2 regions of the Klenkia terrae genome follow, and region 2 is predicted to be linked to the other one. Evidence: riboswitches for the same ligand, from Rfam matches in the RefSeq annotation. Region 2 holds a riboswitch; the other holds the start of a gene.
What was found. A riboswitch is a leader RNA that binds a small molecule or an ion and turns the genes downstream of it on or off. The one in region 2 is predicted to bind cyclic di-AMP.

Region 1 (7,318 bases), on a different contig from region 2:
ACGGCTGGCGGTGCTGGGTGCCAACGGCTCGGGCAAGACCACCCTGCTGCGCTGCCTGTCCGGCGCCCTCGTCCCGGCCTCGGGCCGGATCAGCCTGGACGACGCAGCCCTGGAGCACACCCGCCGCGGACTGCAGGCACACCGCCAGCAGGTCCAGCTGGTGCTGCAGGACCCCGACGACCAGCTCTTCAGCGCCTCGGTCGCGCAGGACGTCTCCTTCGGCCCGCTGAACATGGACCTGGCCGAGGACGAGGTCCGTGCGCGGGTCGTCGAGGCCCTCGAGCTGCTCGCCGTCACGGGGCTGGCTGCTCGGCCCACCCACCAACTGTCCTACGGGGAACGCAAGCGGGTGGCCATCGCCGGTGCGGTGGCGATGCGCCCACGGGTGCTGCTGCTCGACGAGCCCACCGCCGGGTTGGACCCCTCCGCGGTGACCGAGGCCCTCGCCGCCCTCGACCGCCTGCAGCGCCGGGGCTCGACGGTGGTGATGAGCACGCACGACGTCGACCTGGCGCTGGGGTGGGCCGACGAGGTCGCGGTGGTCGTGGACGGCCGGGTGGTGCAGGGCGAGCCCGAGCCCGTCCTCGGCGACGACGCCCTGCTCGCCCGGGCCCGCTTGGACCGACCGTGGGCGCTCTCCGTCGGTGCCCGGCTGCATCAGCTCGGGCTGCTCCCCGAGGGGCCGCTGCCCCGGGACACCGAAGCTCTGCTCGCGGCGCTCCCCACCGGTACCGCGCCGACCACCCCCGGACGCTCATGACCTGGCGCCAGGTGGTGGCTCACTGCCGTGCGGTCAGCTCCGCACGGCGTCCGGGCTCAGGCGGAGCGCACACTCGGACTGGCAGTGCGCCTGAGAATCCGGGCAGCGGGCGAGCGCGTCGTCGGCGGCGGCCAGCCGTCGGGCGAGTCGGTCGAGCCGGTCCTGTTTGGCCTGCAGTTGGCGTAGCCGATCGGCCAGCAGTGGCCGCAGGTCGTCACGGACCTGGGTGCACGACCGGGTCTGCAGCGTGTCCAGGTGCCCGGCGATGGCGTGCAGGGGCAGGCCCAGTTCCTTGCTGGCCTCGATGAGGTCCAGCCGGGTCAGCACACCGTCGTCGAAGTCGCGGTAGCCGTTGGCCGCCCGGGCGGCGGTGATCAGGCCGAGGGTCTCGTAGTACCGCAGCGCTGTCGCCGGAACGCCGCTGCGGCGGGCGACCTCGGAGATCCTCACGACCTGGACGGTAGGCGCCCCGGCGGGCTTGACCTCCCAGCGACTCGAACCTCTACCGTCGCACGACGTGCTCACCCTTGCCCCCGCCCCCCGTCGACGACTCTCTGCCGGTTCCGTTCTCGGCCGGCTGCGCTGATGGCCGATGGAGGTGCGGTGGCGTGGCTGGAGCGCCGGCAGATCGGCCTCTACCTGGCCGCGATCGCCGCCGGCGGGTCCGTCGGGGTGGTCGTGCCGGGCACCTCGCTCCTGGAGGTGGCCATCTACCCGGTGCTCGGCTTGCTGCTGTACGCGACGTTCCTCGGGGTGCCGTTCGCCTCGGTCGGGGCGGCACTGCGCGACGTGCGGTTCCTGCTGGCGGTGCTGGTGGTCAACTTCGTGTTCGTGCCGGCGGTGGCGTTCGGGCTGTCCCGGTTCGTCGCCGGGGAGCCAGCGCTGCTGTTCGGGGTGTTGTTGGTGCTGCTGACCCCGTGCATCGACTACGTCATCGTGTTCAGCGGGCTGGCCGGCGGAGCCTCGGACCGGCTGCTGGCCGCCGCCCCGCTGCTGATGGTCACCCAGGTACTGCTGCTGCCGGTCTACCTGTGGCTCATCCTCGGCCGCGACGGGGTCGCGGCGGTCGACGTCGGCCCGTTCGTCGAGGCGTTCGTCGTCCTGATCGTGATCCCGCTGGCCGCCGCGGCCGGCACCCAGGCGTTGGCTGCCCGCTACCGGGGCGGTCGTCGGCTGCAGGCCGGGGTGCTGGGTGCGATGGTGCCGCTGATGATGGCGACCTTGTTCGTCGTGGTCGCCTCCCAGGCCGCCGCCGTCCGGTCCCAGGCGGCGCAACTGGTCATCCTGCTGCCGCTCTACGCGGGGTATCTCCTCCTCGCGACCGCGCTGGGGTGGTTCGTGGGCACGTCGTTCGGCCTGGACGTGGCGTCCCGGCGCGCAGTGGTGTTCAGCGGAGCGACCCGCAACTCCCTGGTCGTCTTGCCGCTGGCTCTGGCTCTGCCACCAGAACTGGCGCTGGCGCCGGTCGTCGTCGTCACCCAGACCCTGGTCGAGCTGATCGGCATGGTGGTCCTGGTGCGCCTGGTCCCGGCACTGGTGCCGCATGCGGTGCGCGAGAGACCGGGGACCTGACCCGGCGTGGGCGTCGGGCGACCGGAGGAGCCCGGCGGATCGCCGATCGTCACTGACCACTGGATCGACCAGCTCGCCCCGGCCCCCGGGCAGGACCGATCGGGCCGGGTTGTCGTCGTCGTCCTCGGTCGTGGACGGGGGCCTCGTGGGCGCGGTGCACCGAGGACTCGAGCCGGGAGGTGCAGTGCTCCGTGTCGACGTGCTCCCCCAGACACCCACCCCAGGCGTCGAGCACTCGTCCTCCGTGGCTGTCGGCCAGCACTGCTTCCTCCACGACGACTGGGCGGACAGCGCGTGAGACCGTGACGGTGGTGGCCAGGACCATCACCAGGCGGCGCCGGTGGCCGGGCGAGACCGCGTGGCCCCGAGGGGCTGGTGCGTGGCTGTGGTCGTGGCCCATGACGTCCACCTCACATGTGCAGCGCTGTGGGCGGCCGCGGGTCGACCAGGTCGAGACCACGGCCGGCAGCACGCTGGCCAGGCCGGCCAGGGGCGTGGACCCCCGAGCCGTCGGGGTGGCCACCGTGAGTCCGAGCACGGCAGCCGGCGTCAGCCGTTCGACGCCCGGTCATCCACAGCGGCCACCCAGCGTGATCCCGCGCTGGGCGAGCCAGGGCGACGGGTCGGTCCTGGTGGCGTACAGGCCACCCACGTGGGTCTCGATGTGCAGGTGCGGGCCGGTGGACTGCCCGCGGTTGCCGACCTCGGCGATCAGGTCTCCGGCCTGGACGGCTTCGCCTGCGGTGACGAAGAACTGGTTGATGTGCCCGTAGACGGTGATGGTGCCGTCGGGATGCTGGATGTAGACCGCCAGGCCGAAACCGTTGGCGGGGCCGGCGTCCAGGACGACGCCCCCGTCCGGGGCGTAGATGGGTGTGCCGATCGGTGCGGCGATGTCGATGCCGTTGTGGTTGGTGCCCCCGCGGGGCCCGTAGCAGGACGTCACGCGGCCGGCGACCAGATCGCCGCCGGAGCCTGCGACGGCGGCCTGCTGCGCGGCCACGACGGCCGCGGGGTCATCGATGCCCTGCTCGGTCAGGGCGTCGATCTGCGCGGCCTGGAGTTGCTGCTGCAGCGTGTCGAGCTCGCCGGCGGCCCGGGTGTAGCTCTGCTGGGCAGAGTCCAGCTGGGCGGCGGCTTGGGCATCGGCCGCCTGCGCTGCAGCCAGCGCGTCCTGCTGTCGCTGCACCGCCTGCCGGGCGGTGAGGTCAGCGGCTTCCTGTTGGTCCTGCACCTGCTCGAGTGCGTCGAGGTCCTCGGCGCGGTGGTCGGCCAGCACCGCGAGGGTGGTGGCGCGGGACAGCAGGTCGTCGGGGTCATCGGCCTGCAGGAGCAGGCCGGCCTGCGCCAGGTCCCCCGAGCCCATGAAGGCGGCGCGGCCGGCCGCGGCCACCTCGGTCTGGGCTTGACCGGTCCGGGCCTGGGCGGCCTGGACCGCGGCAGCAGCGGCGGTGGCCGCGGCGTTGGCCGCGTCCAGCTCGAGGGTCGCCAGGCGGGTGAGCTCGACGGTGGCTTCGGCTTCGACGGTCGCCTGGTCCACCTCGGCCTGAGCTGCATCGACCAGGCTCTGCAGTCGTGCTGCCTCCTCGAGGGCGGTCTCCTCCTCTGGCGGGGCAGGGACGGCCGACGAGGACTGGGAGGTACTGCCCGAGGGGTCCGGTGGCGCCGCTGACGCATGGCCCGGACCGGCCACGAGGGTCAGCGCGAACACCGTCCCGATGGTCGCTGCGGTCATCGGGGACCGTCTCGTGCTCAGCAGACGGGCGCCGGTGCCGAGGGGGTTCAACCGGTACCGCAGTGGGTTGTCGCGCAGGGTCGCCACAGTGGGGCGGGCTCCGTTCTTCCATCCCGCCTACCGAGTTAGCTGACGGGTTCGGGCCGGAAGGAGCCCTACTGCGAGCGCAGATTCACCCCAGGAACTCGTGGGTCCCCGGTCCGCCGGCCGCGTGGCCGGTGGTTCGGCGGGTCTGCCCGGGGACCCAGGAAGGGTGCGCGGCCCACGCAGACCCCACACAAGCTACTACCTCATCTAGTAGACGTCACGGTGCGATCTCGCCCGTCGGGGGAAGACCGGGCGCGGGCCGCGGCCGGGGTCAGGGCAACTGGTCTCCGTCGGCACGCTCCAGCCGGTCGGCGGCCGGTCGGGCACCCGGGGCCGCCGGGGGCCGGGGCGCTCCCGCCCGCCGCGCCAGGGCGATCGCGGCGAGTGCAGCGCCCAGTCCACCGAGGAGGGCCAGGACCGCAGCTGCCCGTTGATCGCCGAGCTCTGGGCCTCGCCACGCGGGGTCGATCTCGGCCCACCAGGACGGTGCGAGGACACCGGGCCACAGCAGCAAGGCGGTCGAGGCCGCCAGGTGGACGACGGCCCAGGTCAGGACGCCGCGCACCCGAACCGCACGGCGCAGTCCGGAGTCGAGCCAGGATCGAACGAGGACGACTCCCGCGGCGGTGGTGATCAGGACCGATACCACGTGGGCGCCGTGGGACCGCAGCGTCAGCTCCAGGACCGGCCCGGCCGCTCCCAGGTAGACCACGACGGCGAACACCACCAGGGCCGGGCCAGGCCGGCGGAGGGCCTGGGCGACCTGGCTGCCGGTGAGCGCCTCCACCCATTCAGCAGGGCCGCGGTGGTCATCGCCCCGGGGCGTCGAGGTGTGCGCTGGGGCGCCGAGATGCTCGGTGAGCAACCTCCCCGGTCCGGCCAGGACCAGCAGGGCCGGCCCGAGCAGGGCCAGCAGGGAGTACTGCGCCACGTGCGCGGGCATCCAGACCTGCGCGTAGCGGGCCAGCCCGCTGGTGGTGGCCAGCAGCAGCACCGCGGCGGCGGCGAGGAAGCTGACGGTGCGCCGCACCGGCCAGGGCGCACCGTGACGGATGCGGTGCCGGACCGCCCACAGGTAGGTCACGACGGCGGCTGCGACCAGGAGCGGGAACAGCGGGTCGGGGTAGGGCTCCCACAGCTGGGGCCACCACCGTCCGCGACCTGGGTCCGGGGGGAGGGCGAAACCGAGGGTGTCGAAGCTGCTGCCTTCTTCCTGCCCTGGCTGGTCGGTGGGCCGCGGGGTGGGGGTGCGCGACAGGGAGACCGCGACCCCGATCGTGGTCGCGAAGCCGAGCACTTCACCTGCGGCCAGCCGCCGGAACGCTGTTGGCTTGCCGTCCGCCAGCGCCGGGAGGGTGCGACGTCGGTGTTCCCACCCGATGACCCCGAGCACGATCAGTGCCACGGTCTTGGCCAGGACTTGGCGGCCGTAGTCGGTCCCGGTGAGATCGGACGGGCCCGACAGCCGGGTCGAGGCGGTGAGGACCCCGCTGACCGCGATCAGGGCGACCAGGAACGGCGCGGCCGCGCTGAACCGGGTGGCCGCGGCCTGCAGGGTGCCTGCGGGCACTCGGCGGATCAACAGGAGGGCGAGGACCCCCCCGGCCCAGGCCAGGACCCCGATGACGTGCAGGGCAAGGCCGGAGACCGCGGCTTGGTGACTGCCTGATCCGGCCGCGTGTCCGGTGAACACCGGCGGGAGGCCGGCCAGCAACGCCAGCAGCAGCAGCGCCAGGCTCCCGCCGGTGGTCAGCACTCTGCGGGCCCCGATCGCCACCGCCGCGGTGAGGACCGCGACGAGTGCCTGGGCTTGTCCCTGGGGGATGGTGGTCAGGAAGGACCACAGTCCTCGGCCGCTGACGACCTGCAGGTCGGTACCCAGGAAGTCTGCGAGCTGCACCGGGGCCGAGGCAGCCGCGCTCACCGCCCACAGTGCGGCCGGCCACGCCGACATCCGGGTCCATCGGTGACCGGCCACGCTCATCCGCCGATGGCCGGGGGCCAGCAAGGCTGCAGCGAGCAGGCAACCGACGGTCGCCACCGCGGCCAGGTCGGCGATGACCTTGACGGCGGGGATGGCCCACGTCACGGCGGCCGAGGCAGTCGACAGACCGGGCAGCGCGACCGACGAGAGCGACCCGGACGACGCCAGGAGCAGCAGGGTGACACCGACGCCCAGCACCGCAGCCGCGGCCAGGAGCACGGCAGTCGCTGCGGGGCCGGTGACGGCGGCGGATCCCGGTCGGTCGGCCCCGGTGGGCGTGTGGGACCTCCTCGGTGCGACCGGCGACGGGTCCGGTCCGGCGTCGGCTGCCGGGCGGGCGGGACCGCCGGTTGCCGGTGCGGTCGGGCTGGGCTCGTGGGGTGCTGGTGTCACGCCTGGCGACGGCGGAGGAGGACGGGGCCGCCGATCCCCAGCAGGGCGATCAGCGCGACGAGCCCGGCCACCACGCCACCGGAGATCCCGCCGTCGTCCTGAGCAGCTGCGGTCTCCACCGCCGGCTCGGTGTCCGTTCCCTCAACCCCGCCGGACGGTGCGGCACTCGTGGGGGCTGCCGGGCCCTCGGAGGTGGTCGCGCTGCTCTCGCTGCTGGGCGCCGCTGCGGGTGCGTAGGTGAACCCGTAGGTGCCCTGGATCGTGTGCCCGTCGGCGGACACGATCCGGTAGGAGACCCCGTAGTCGCCGGCCGCGGTCATCGCCACCGGTTGGGAGACGACATCACCGTCCACGGTGGGGTCGGCGGTGACGACGTCGGCACCGGCGGCATCCAGGACGGCGATCTGGGCGAACCCGGGCTGCACTCCGTCGGAGAACGTGAGCTCGAGGGTGTCGGGCAGCTGGGTGACCGTGCCGTCGACGGCCGGGGTGGCCGATTCCAGGTCGCTGTGCGCCTGGGCGGGACCGCCGGTGAGCACTGCTGCGACCGCTGCTGCGGCGATCACCAGCACGCGGTGCCGCAGTGGGCTGCCCATCGGCGTGCGGCGGGACCTCTGCCGGTGACGACGGGCATGTGGGGCGGTGGGGCTCGGGTACACGGAGGAACTCCTGAGTGGGTGACTGCGCACGGCTGGGAGCGCGCCGAGCTGTGCGTCTTCCACCATGGTGGTCGTCGGTGGCGCCGGTGTGGTTCCCAGCTGCTCAGGTGGGGTCGGGGTCGTTGGGG
Region 2 (7,318 bases):
TGCCCGGCGTCGTCCTGCTGATCCCGAAGTTCCTGGTGCTCAACCAGCTCGGCATCTACGACACCCCGGTGGCGCTGTTCCTGCCGCTGGTCGCCGACGCCGCGGGCATCTTCATCATGAAGCAGTTCTTCGAGTCGGTCCCGGCCTCGATCGAGGAGGCGGCGCGGATCGACGGCGCCGGCACCTTCCGGGTGTTCTGGTCGGTCGTGCTGCCGATGGCCCGCCCGGCGCTGATCACGCTGACCATCCTCAGCTTCCAGGCGTCGTGGAACGAGCTGCCGCACTTCATCGTGGCGTCCCAGGACCGGGACCTCTACACGCTGACCAAGGGCGTGGCGACGCTGACGACCGGCCAGCTGGGCTCGGGCAACCAGTTCCCGCTCACCCTGGGTGCCGCGCTGCTGATGACCATCCCGGTGGCCGTCGTCTTCTTCGTCTTCCAGCGCTACTTCGTCGGCGGGGCCAACGAGGGGGCGGTCAAGGGCTGATCAGTCCGCGTGCACCAGCAGGCCGCGGATGGTCTCGCCGGCGGCCTGGTCGGCGAAGCCCTGCTCGAGCTGGTCCAGGGCGTACCGGCGGGTGACCAGCCGGTCCAGCTCGAGCTTCCCCTCGCTGGCCAGCCGCAGCAGCATCGGGACGTCGCGGTGGGCGTTGCAGCTGCCGAACAGCGCGCCCTGGATGCGGTGCTCGTAGACGGTGAGCCCGTTGCCCTGCAGCGACACCGTGACGTCGGAGCCGATGTCGGCCAGCGCCGTCAGCACCAGCGTTCCGCCCTTGCCCAGGCAGCGGGCGGCCTGGCGGGTGCCCTCGGCGGCGGTGGCCCCGACCGCGAGGACGACGACGTCGGCGCCGTTGCCCCGGGTCAGCTCGCGGGCGAGCATCGCCGCGCTCCGGGTGTCCTCGACGGCGTGCGTGGCGCCGACGGACTCGGCGAACTCCCGGCGGAACGCGACCGGGTCGACGGCGACGATGTTCGACGCCCCGGCGTGGACGGCGCCCTGCACCGCGTTGGCGCCCACCCCGCCGCAGCCGACGACGACGACGGTGTCCCCGGGGCGGGTGCCGCCGGCGTAGACCGCCGAGCCCCACCCGGTGGGCACGCTGCAGGCCATCAGCGCCGCGGTGTCCAGCGGCAGCCACGGGTCGATCCGGATGCAGGAGGCCTCGCTGAGCAGCGAGTGCCGGGCGAACGCGCCGACCATGCAGAACCCGCCCAGCGGCTCGCCGTCCAGCCGGAACGGCCAGGTGCCGGTGGGCAGCTGACCGGTGGCGATGGTGGCGCCCAGGTCGCACAGGTTGGACCGGCCCGACGCGCACCACCGGCAGGTGCCGCAGGCGGGCAGGAAGCTGGCCACCACGTGGTCGCCCGGGGCGACCCGGCGCACGCCCGGCCCGACGGCCAGGACGACGCCCGAGCCCTCGTGGCCGCCGACGATCGGGTACTTCCCGCCGGCGTTGGAGTGCCGCAGGTGCTCGTCGGAGTGGCAGAGCCCGGCGTAGGCCATCTCGACCAGCACCTCACCGGGGCCGGGGTCGCCGACCTCCAGCGTCACCAGTTCGTACCGGCCACCCTCGCCGCGCAGCACCGCGCCGGTCGTCTCCACCCCCGCTGTCTAGCAGGTGGTCAGTTGTCGGGCAGGTCGATCGGCCGGAGGTCGCGTTCGCTCATCGTCAGCGCCCATGGACCAGGGCCTCGCTTGACCATCTCCCGTCGCAGACGGGTCTCGTGTCGCAGGAACAGTGCCGCCTGTTCGCTGGGTCGTCGATCGGTCTTCCCGGCGAGGAACACCACGCGCAGGCCTTGAGACCGGTACTCGGTCAACTCCGCCGGCCGGGTCCGGATGCGTCTGTCGCGGGTGAGGACGACGAGGTCGTGGCGTGCGATGGTCGCCATCCATTCGAGGTCCGGGCAACCGAGAGGTACGTCGGGCAGCAGGACGTGGCCCGGGTGCACGACGTCGTCCCGGCCCTCCTTCAAGAGGCAACGGGCCATGCCGAGGCAGTTCTCGTCGGCGAAGAACGTGACCCCCGCCAGCGCGGCCACCGGTCAGGCGGCGTCGCGGGCGGCGATCAGCTCGAATCGAATCGCTTGATCCACCAAGGTCGGCGTCAAGTCGTACAGCTCGACCAGTTCGTCCCTCTCGCTGCCGGCGCGGAAGTCCTCGGCGATGGCGTCGGTACGGATTCCTCGGACAGTCGGCTGCCCGAAGGACCGGGCGGGGTCCATGGTCACGTCAGGTGTCGCTGCGGAAGGCCGGATGAGTGCGACGGCGTCGTCCTCGTAGTGCACCGAGTGCTGGAACCGCTCCGCAGCGGCCGACAGGACCACCTGACCGTTGCGAACGACCACGAGACTCAGGTCGGGGTCCAGCTCGAGTCGATCCTGCATGCGGCGGACGAGCTCTCGGTTGTCGACGGTCAGGAAGGGGCGCGCATGGGCCAGGGGGTAACGCCCGAACTCGTCGCGCAGGGCAGCGACCGCCGGACGCATCCTCTGCATGGACACCTTGCGGGAACGGAACTCGGCGAGCAGGCGGGCCTCGACGAGCTCACCCCAGGTGACGGCCGCCGAACCGTCGGAGTGCTCGCGGAGAACGGGTTCGTAGCGGGACCCTGAGCGCTCGTACCCGTCGAGCCAACGACGGGCGGTGCCAGCGGGCAGGCCGACGAGGCGGTCCACATCCCCGAAGGAGTAGATGGCCCGGTCGAGCATGGACACCGTCACCTCCGGATCATCCCATCCCTGAGCCCGGCGGGCGTCACGGTTGTGGACGGGATGTCCGGTGGGTCACCCCAACAGGTGGCGGGCGGCCGCGTAGCCGCCCAGGCCGCTGACGGCACCGCCGCGGACCGTGCCGCCGCTGGACGCCGCCACCACGCGCGGGTGGGCGGTGGCCGCGCCCCAGGTGCCCGCCGGCTGCGCCTCGGTCGCCACCGGCCAGGCCAGGTCGCCGTGGAAGATGTGCCCGCCCGGCATGGCGAGCGAGGCCTCGACGTCCAGCGGGGATGACGCCTGCAGGCACGGGCGGCCCTCCCCGTCGGTGGCCAGGCAGTCGGCCAGCGGCTCCTCGAGCTGGGCGTCCAGCTGGGCCACCACACGGCGGACCGCCTCCTCGCGGGTGCCGACCGGGTCGGCGGTGAACAGGTCGGCCGGGGTGTGCAGCCCGAACAGGGTCAGCGTGTGCAGCCCGGTGTCCCCGACGATCGAGGGGTCGGTGAGGGAGTGGCAGTACACCTCGAACGGGATGACGTCGGGCAGCCGGCCGGCCGAGGACTGCGCCCAGGCGGCGTCGATCTGCGAGGCGGCCTCGTCGACGTGGCAGGTGCCGCCGAACGCGACCGCCGGGTCCAGGCCCGACCGGGTGCGGGGCAGCCGGGTCAGCACCATGTTCACCTTGAGCTGGGCGCCCACCGGCCGGGGGCCCGGCGCCGCCCCGGTCAGCTCGTCGAGCACGGCCGGCGCGCAGCCGGCGACCACGTGGCCGGCGTCCACCGCGTGCGTCGTCCCGTCGTCGTCGGTCCAGTGCACCGTGACGCCGTCGTCGCGGGTCTCGACCGCGGTCACCGTCGCCCGGGTGCGGAGCTCGGCGCCGCCCCGGCGGGCGGCGTCGGCCATCGCGCCGCTGACCGCCCCCATGCCGCCGACCGGCACCCGCCAGAGGCCCGTGCCGTTGCCGACCAGGTGGTACAGGAAGCAGCGGCCGGCCAGCCCGTCGGCGGCGTGCACGTCGGCGGAGGTGCCGATCAGCCCGTCCGTGAGCGCGATCCCGCGGGCGACGTCGGAGTCCAGGTGGTCGGCGACCACGTCGGCCAGCGGGCGCTCGAGCAGGTCGCGGTACAGCTGCCGGTCGCGCAGCCGACGCTCCAGCTCGGCGGTGGTCGGCAACGGCTCGACCAGCGTGGGGGAGAGGTCCTCGGCCAGGGTGGCCAGCCGGTCGTAGAAGCGCTGCCAGCCGGCCCACTCGGCGTCGGACCCGGTGAGGTCGCGGAACGACTGCGCGGTGACCGGGCCGGGGTCGCGCTCCACGACCGGTGCACGGTCGCCGAGCAGGGTGGCCGAGCTGACCGCCCGGTCGGCCAGCCGGACGTCGAGGTCCAGGTCGGCCACGACCCGGTCGGGCAGCAGGCTGACCAGGTAGGAGTAGGCCGACAACCGGACGTCGACGCCGGGGAAGACCTGCTCGCTCACCGCCGCCCCGCCCAGGCCGGCCCGGCGCTCCAGGACCAGCACCGACCGGCCGGCCCGGGCCAGGTACGCCGCCGCGACCAGACCGTTGTGACCGCCGCCCACCACCACCACGTCGAAGCGCATCCCGGCATGGTGACCGACCGGCGGGGTCGCAGTCGTCCGCTCACGCGTTGTGAGCGTGCTCATGGCGTGTTCCGGGCGCAGACGTGGAGAAGTCCACAATCGCGGGGGCCTCACTTGTCACGAGTCGGCAACCCCCTTACCGTCGCCACGTCCGGACGGATCGTTCCGCCACCTCTCCCTGGTGGCACCGGCCGGACGCCGCCGAACCACAGCCGCCCCTCCAGCACCACCGGGGCGGACGTGGACCGGGGACCCACCGCAGCACTGGGGTGAAGCACGACGACCACCCAGGTCGACGTGCCGGGCGAACTTCCCGTCCGAATCCGTCAGCTAACTCGGTAGGCGGCTCGTTGGAAGAAGGGACCACCCGCCGCACATGGCGAGTACCAGCTTGTCCGCGCGTCGCCCTGCCCTCCGCGGGCGCCGCGCCGTCATCACCCTCTTCGCCGCCGCCGGGGTCCTGCTGACCGCCAGCCCCGCCGTGGCCGCCCCCGGCGACACCGCCGAGCCGACGACCTCGGCCGAGGCCGCGCAGCTGATCGTCGACCGGGGCCAGCAGCTCGAGGTCCTCACCGAGCAGTTCAACGACGCCCGCGTCGCGCTGGACACCGACCAGGCCGCCGCCGACCAGGCCGCCGCCACCGCGCAGGCCGCCCAGGCCGCCCTCGAGGCCGCCCGCGGCTCGGTCACCGACGTCGCCCGCACCGCCTACCAGGGCGGCAGCCAGCTCACCTCGCTGCAGGCGCTGCTCACCTCCACCTCGGCCGGTGAGTTCGTCGAGCAGACCGCGACACTGGACCTGCTCTCCCAGCACAACACCGACGTGCTCAGCGAGGCGCAGCAGGCCGACGAGGCCGCCGCCGCCGCGCAGCAGCAGGCCGAGCAGACCACTGCGCAGGCCCAGGCCCAGCTGGACGCGGTCACCGCGCAGCAGGCCGACCTGAACGCCCAGATCGCGGACTACCAGGCGCAGTACGACGCGCTGACCGCCGCCGAGCGCGCCGCCGTCGCCGCCGCGGGTGACACCGCGCCCGCCGCCAGCAGCTCCAGTGGCTCCAGCAGTGCCCCCACCAGCCCGGTGGGCTCCGTGGTCGCGAACTCCGCGGCTGCGCAGACCGCCGTCGACACGGCACTGGCCCAGGTGGGTGACCCGTACGTGTGGGCCGCTGCCGGGCCCGACAGCTTCGACTGCTCGGGGCTGGTGCAGTACGCCTACGCCGCTGCCGGCATCGCCGCTCCGCACTCGAGCAAGGCGCAGGCCGTGATGGGGCAGTCGGTCTCCCGCGGCGAGCTGCAGCCTGGTGACCTGGTGGCGTTCTACTCCCCGGTCAGCCACATCGGCATCTACATCGGCAACGGCATGATGGTGCACGCCCCGACGTCCGGTGACGTGGTCAAGGTGTCGAGCATCGACGCGATGGGCTCCTCGCCCACGGCGTACCGCCGCCTCGCCGGCTGAGCCACCCCGCAGCAGCACGGAGCCCCGGTCACCTCGGTGACCGGGGCTCCGTCGTGTCCGGGGCCGTGTGCGGGGGTCCGGTGCGGGGGTCTGGTGCGGGGTCCGTCACACCCGGGGACGCCGGCCGGGCCCGCCTCGTTGGGACAGGTCGTGGCCGCCCTCCTCGCACCCCGGACCGTCGCCCGTGCCTTCCGCGTCGTCGCCCTCGCCGAGGCGGTGAGCTGGGCGCTGCTGCTGGCCGGCATGTTCGTGAAGTGGGTGCTGGGCACGTCGGAGGTCGGTGTCCAGGTCGCCGGGCCGATCCACGGGGCGGTGTTCGTGGTCTACGTGGTGCTCGCGCTGGTCGCCTGGCGCGTGCTGCGGTGGGACCTGCCGACCGTCGTCCTGGCCCTGGTCTCCTCGGTGCCGCCGTTCATGACCGTGTGGTTCGAGCGGCGGGCCGTCCGCGACGGTCGGCTGCCGGTGGGCGCACCGGTCACCACCACCTAGCCTGCGGGGATGGTCGAGCCCACCACCGCACGCACCCTGCTGGCCCGCACCGCCCAGGTGCAGCGCGACGGCCGGGCGCCCAGCCTGGTGGCCGGCGTCGTCCGGGACGGCGGGCTGGCCTGGTCGGCCGGGCGCGGGGACGTCGCCGACCCGCACATCGACGTGCAGTACCGGCTGGGCTCGATCAGCAAGAGCATCACCGCGGTGGTCGTGATGCGGCTGCGCGACGAGGGCCGGCTGGGCCTGGACGACCCGCTGGACCGGCACGTCCCCGGCACCCCGCTGGGCAACCGCACCGTGGGCCAGCTGCTCTCGCACCTGGCCGGCGCCTCCAGCGAGAGCCCGGGCGGCTGGTGGGAGCGGGTGCCCGGCGGGTCGCTGGCCGACCTGCAGCTGGGCCCCGAGCACGTCGTCCTCGGGGCCGCGCGCCGGTTCCACTACTCCAACCTCGGCTTCGGCCTGCTCGGCGAGCTGGTCGCCCGGCACCGCGGCCGGCCGTGGGTCGAGGCGGTCACCGCCGAGGTGCTCGCACCGCTGGGCATGACCCGGACGACGCCTCGCCCGTCCGGTGCCGCCGCGCAGGGCACCGCCGTCCACCCGTGGGCCGACGTCGTCCTGCCCGAGCCCGAGCACGACGCCGGGGTGATGGACGCGGCCGGCCAGCTGTGGGCGACGCTGACCGACCTGGGCCGGTTCGCCGCCTTCCTGCTGGGCGACACCGGCGACGTGCTCGCCCCCGGCACGCTGGCGGAGATGACCGTGCCCGCCGGGGTGGACTTCTCCGCGCCCGGCTGGTCGGCCTACGGGCTCGGTCTGCAGGTGGTGCGGGTCGAGGGCACCACGCTGGTCGGGCACGGCGGGTCGATGCCGGGCTTCCTGGCCGGGGTGTTCGTCGACCGGTCCGAGGCGGCCGGCGCGGTGATGCTGGCCAACACCACCAGCGGCCTGGACCCACTCGTGCCCGGTCTGCTGGCCGACCTCAAGGCCGCCGAGCCGTACGTCGGGCCTGCGTGGACGCCGTCCCCGCCGCCGGTGCCGCTGGACGTCCTCGGCGTCTG

Region 1: it holds a riboswitch for cyclic di-AMP, as region 2 does, so the genes downstream of both, UXQ13_RS08115 (M23 family metallopeptidase) here and UXQ13_RS17115 (C40 family peptidase) in region 2, are expected to answer to the same signal.

The regions. Positions count from the first base shown of each region.
Region 1 covers NZ_JBAPLV010000007.1:146-7,463, reverse strand. The annotation lists gene UXQ13_RS08130 (energy-coupling factor ABC transporter ATP-binding protein) at 1-760, shown strand, start outside; gene UXQ13_RS08125 (MerR family transcriptional regulator) at 794-1,210, opposite strand; gene UXQ13_RS08120 (arsenic resistance protein) at 1,364-2,332, shown strand; gene UXQ13_RS08115 (M23 family metallopeptidase) at 2,901-4,067, opposite strand; cyclic di-AMP (ydaO/yuaA leader) riboswitch at 4,168-4,306, opposite strand; gene UXQ13_RS08110 (cytochrome c oxidase assembly protein) at 4,426-6,357, opposite strand; gene UXQ13_RS08105 (copper resistance CopC family protein) at 6,528-7,127, opposite strand.
Region 2 covers NZ_JBAPLV010000020.1:45,776-53,093, reverse strand. The annotation lists gene UXQ13_RS17140 (carbohydrate ABC transporter permease) at 1-488, shown strand, start outside; gene UXQ13_RS17135 (NDMA-dependent alcohol dehydrogenase) at 489-1,604, opposite strand; gene UXQ13_RS17130 (PIN-like domain-containing protein) at 1,625-2,044, opposite strand; gene UXQ13_RS17125 (DUF433 domain-containing protein) at 2,048-2,725, opposite strand; gene UXQ13_RS17120 (phytoene desaturase family protein) at 2,789-4,312, opposite strand; cyclic di-AMP (ydaO/yuaA leader) riboswitch at 4,516-4,673, shown strand; gene UXQ13_RS17115 (C40 family peptidase) at 4,689-5,771, shown strand; gene UXQ13_RS17110 (DUF3817 domain-containing protein) at 5,922-6,260, shown strand; gene UXQ13_RS17105 (serine hydrolase domain-containing protein) at 6,270-7,318, shown strand, end outside.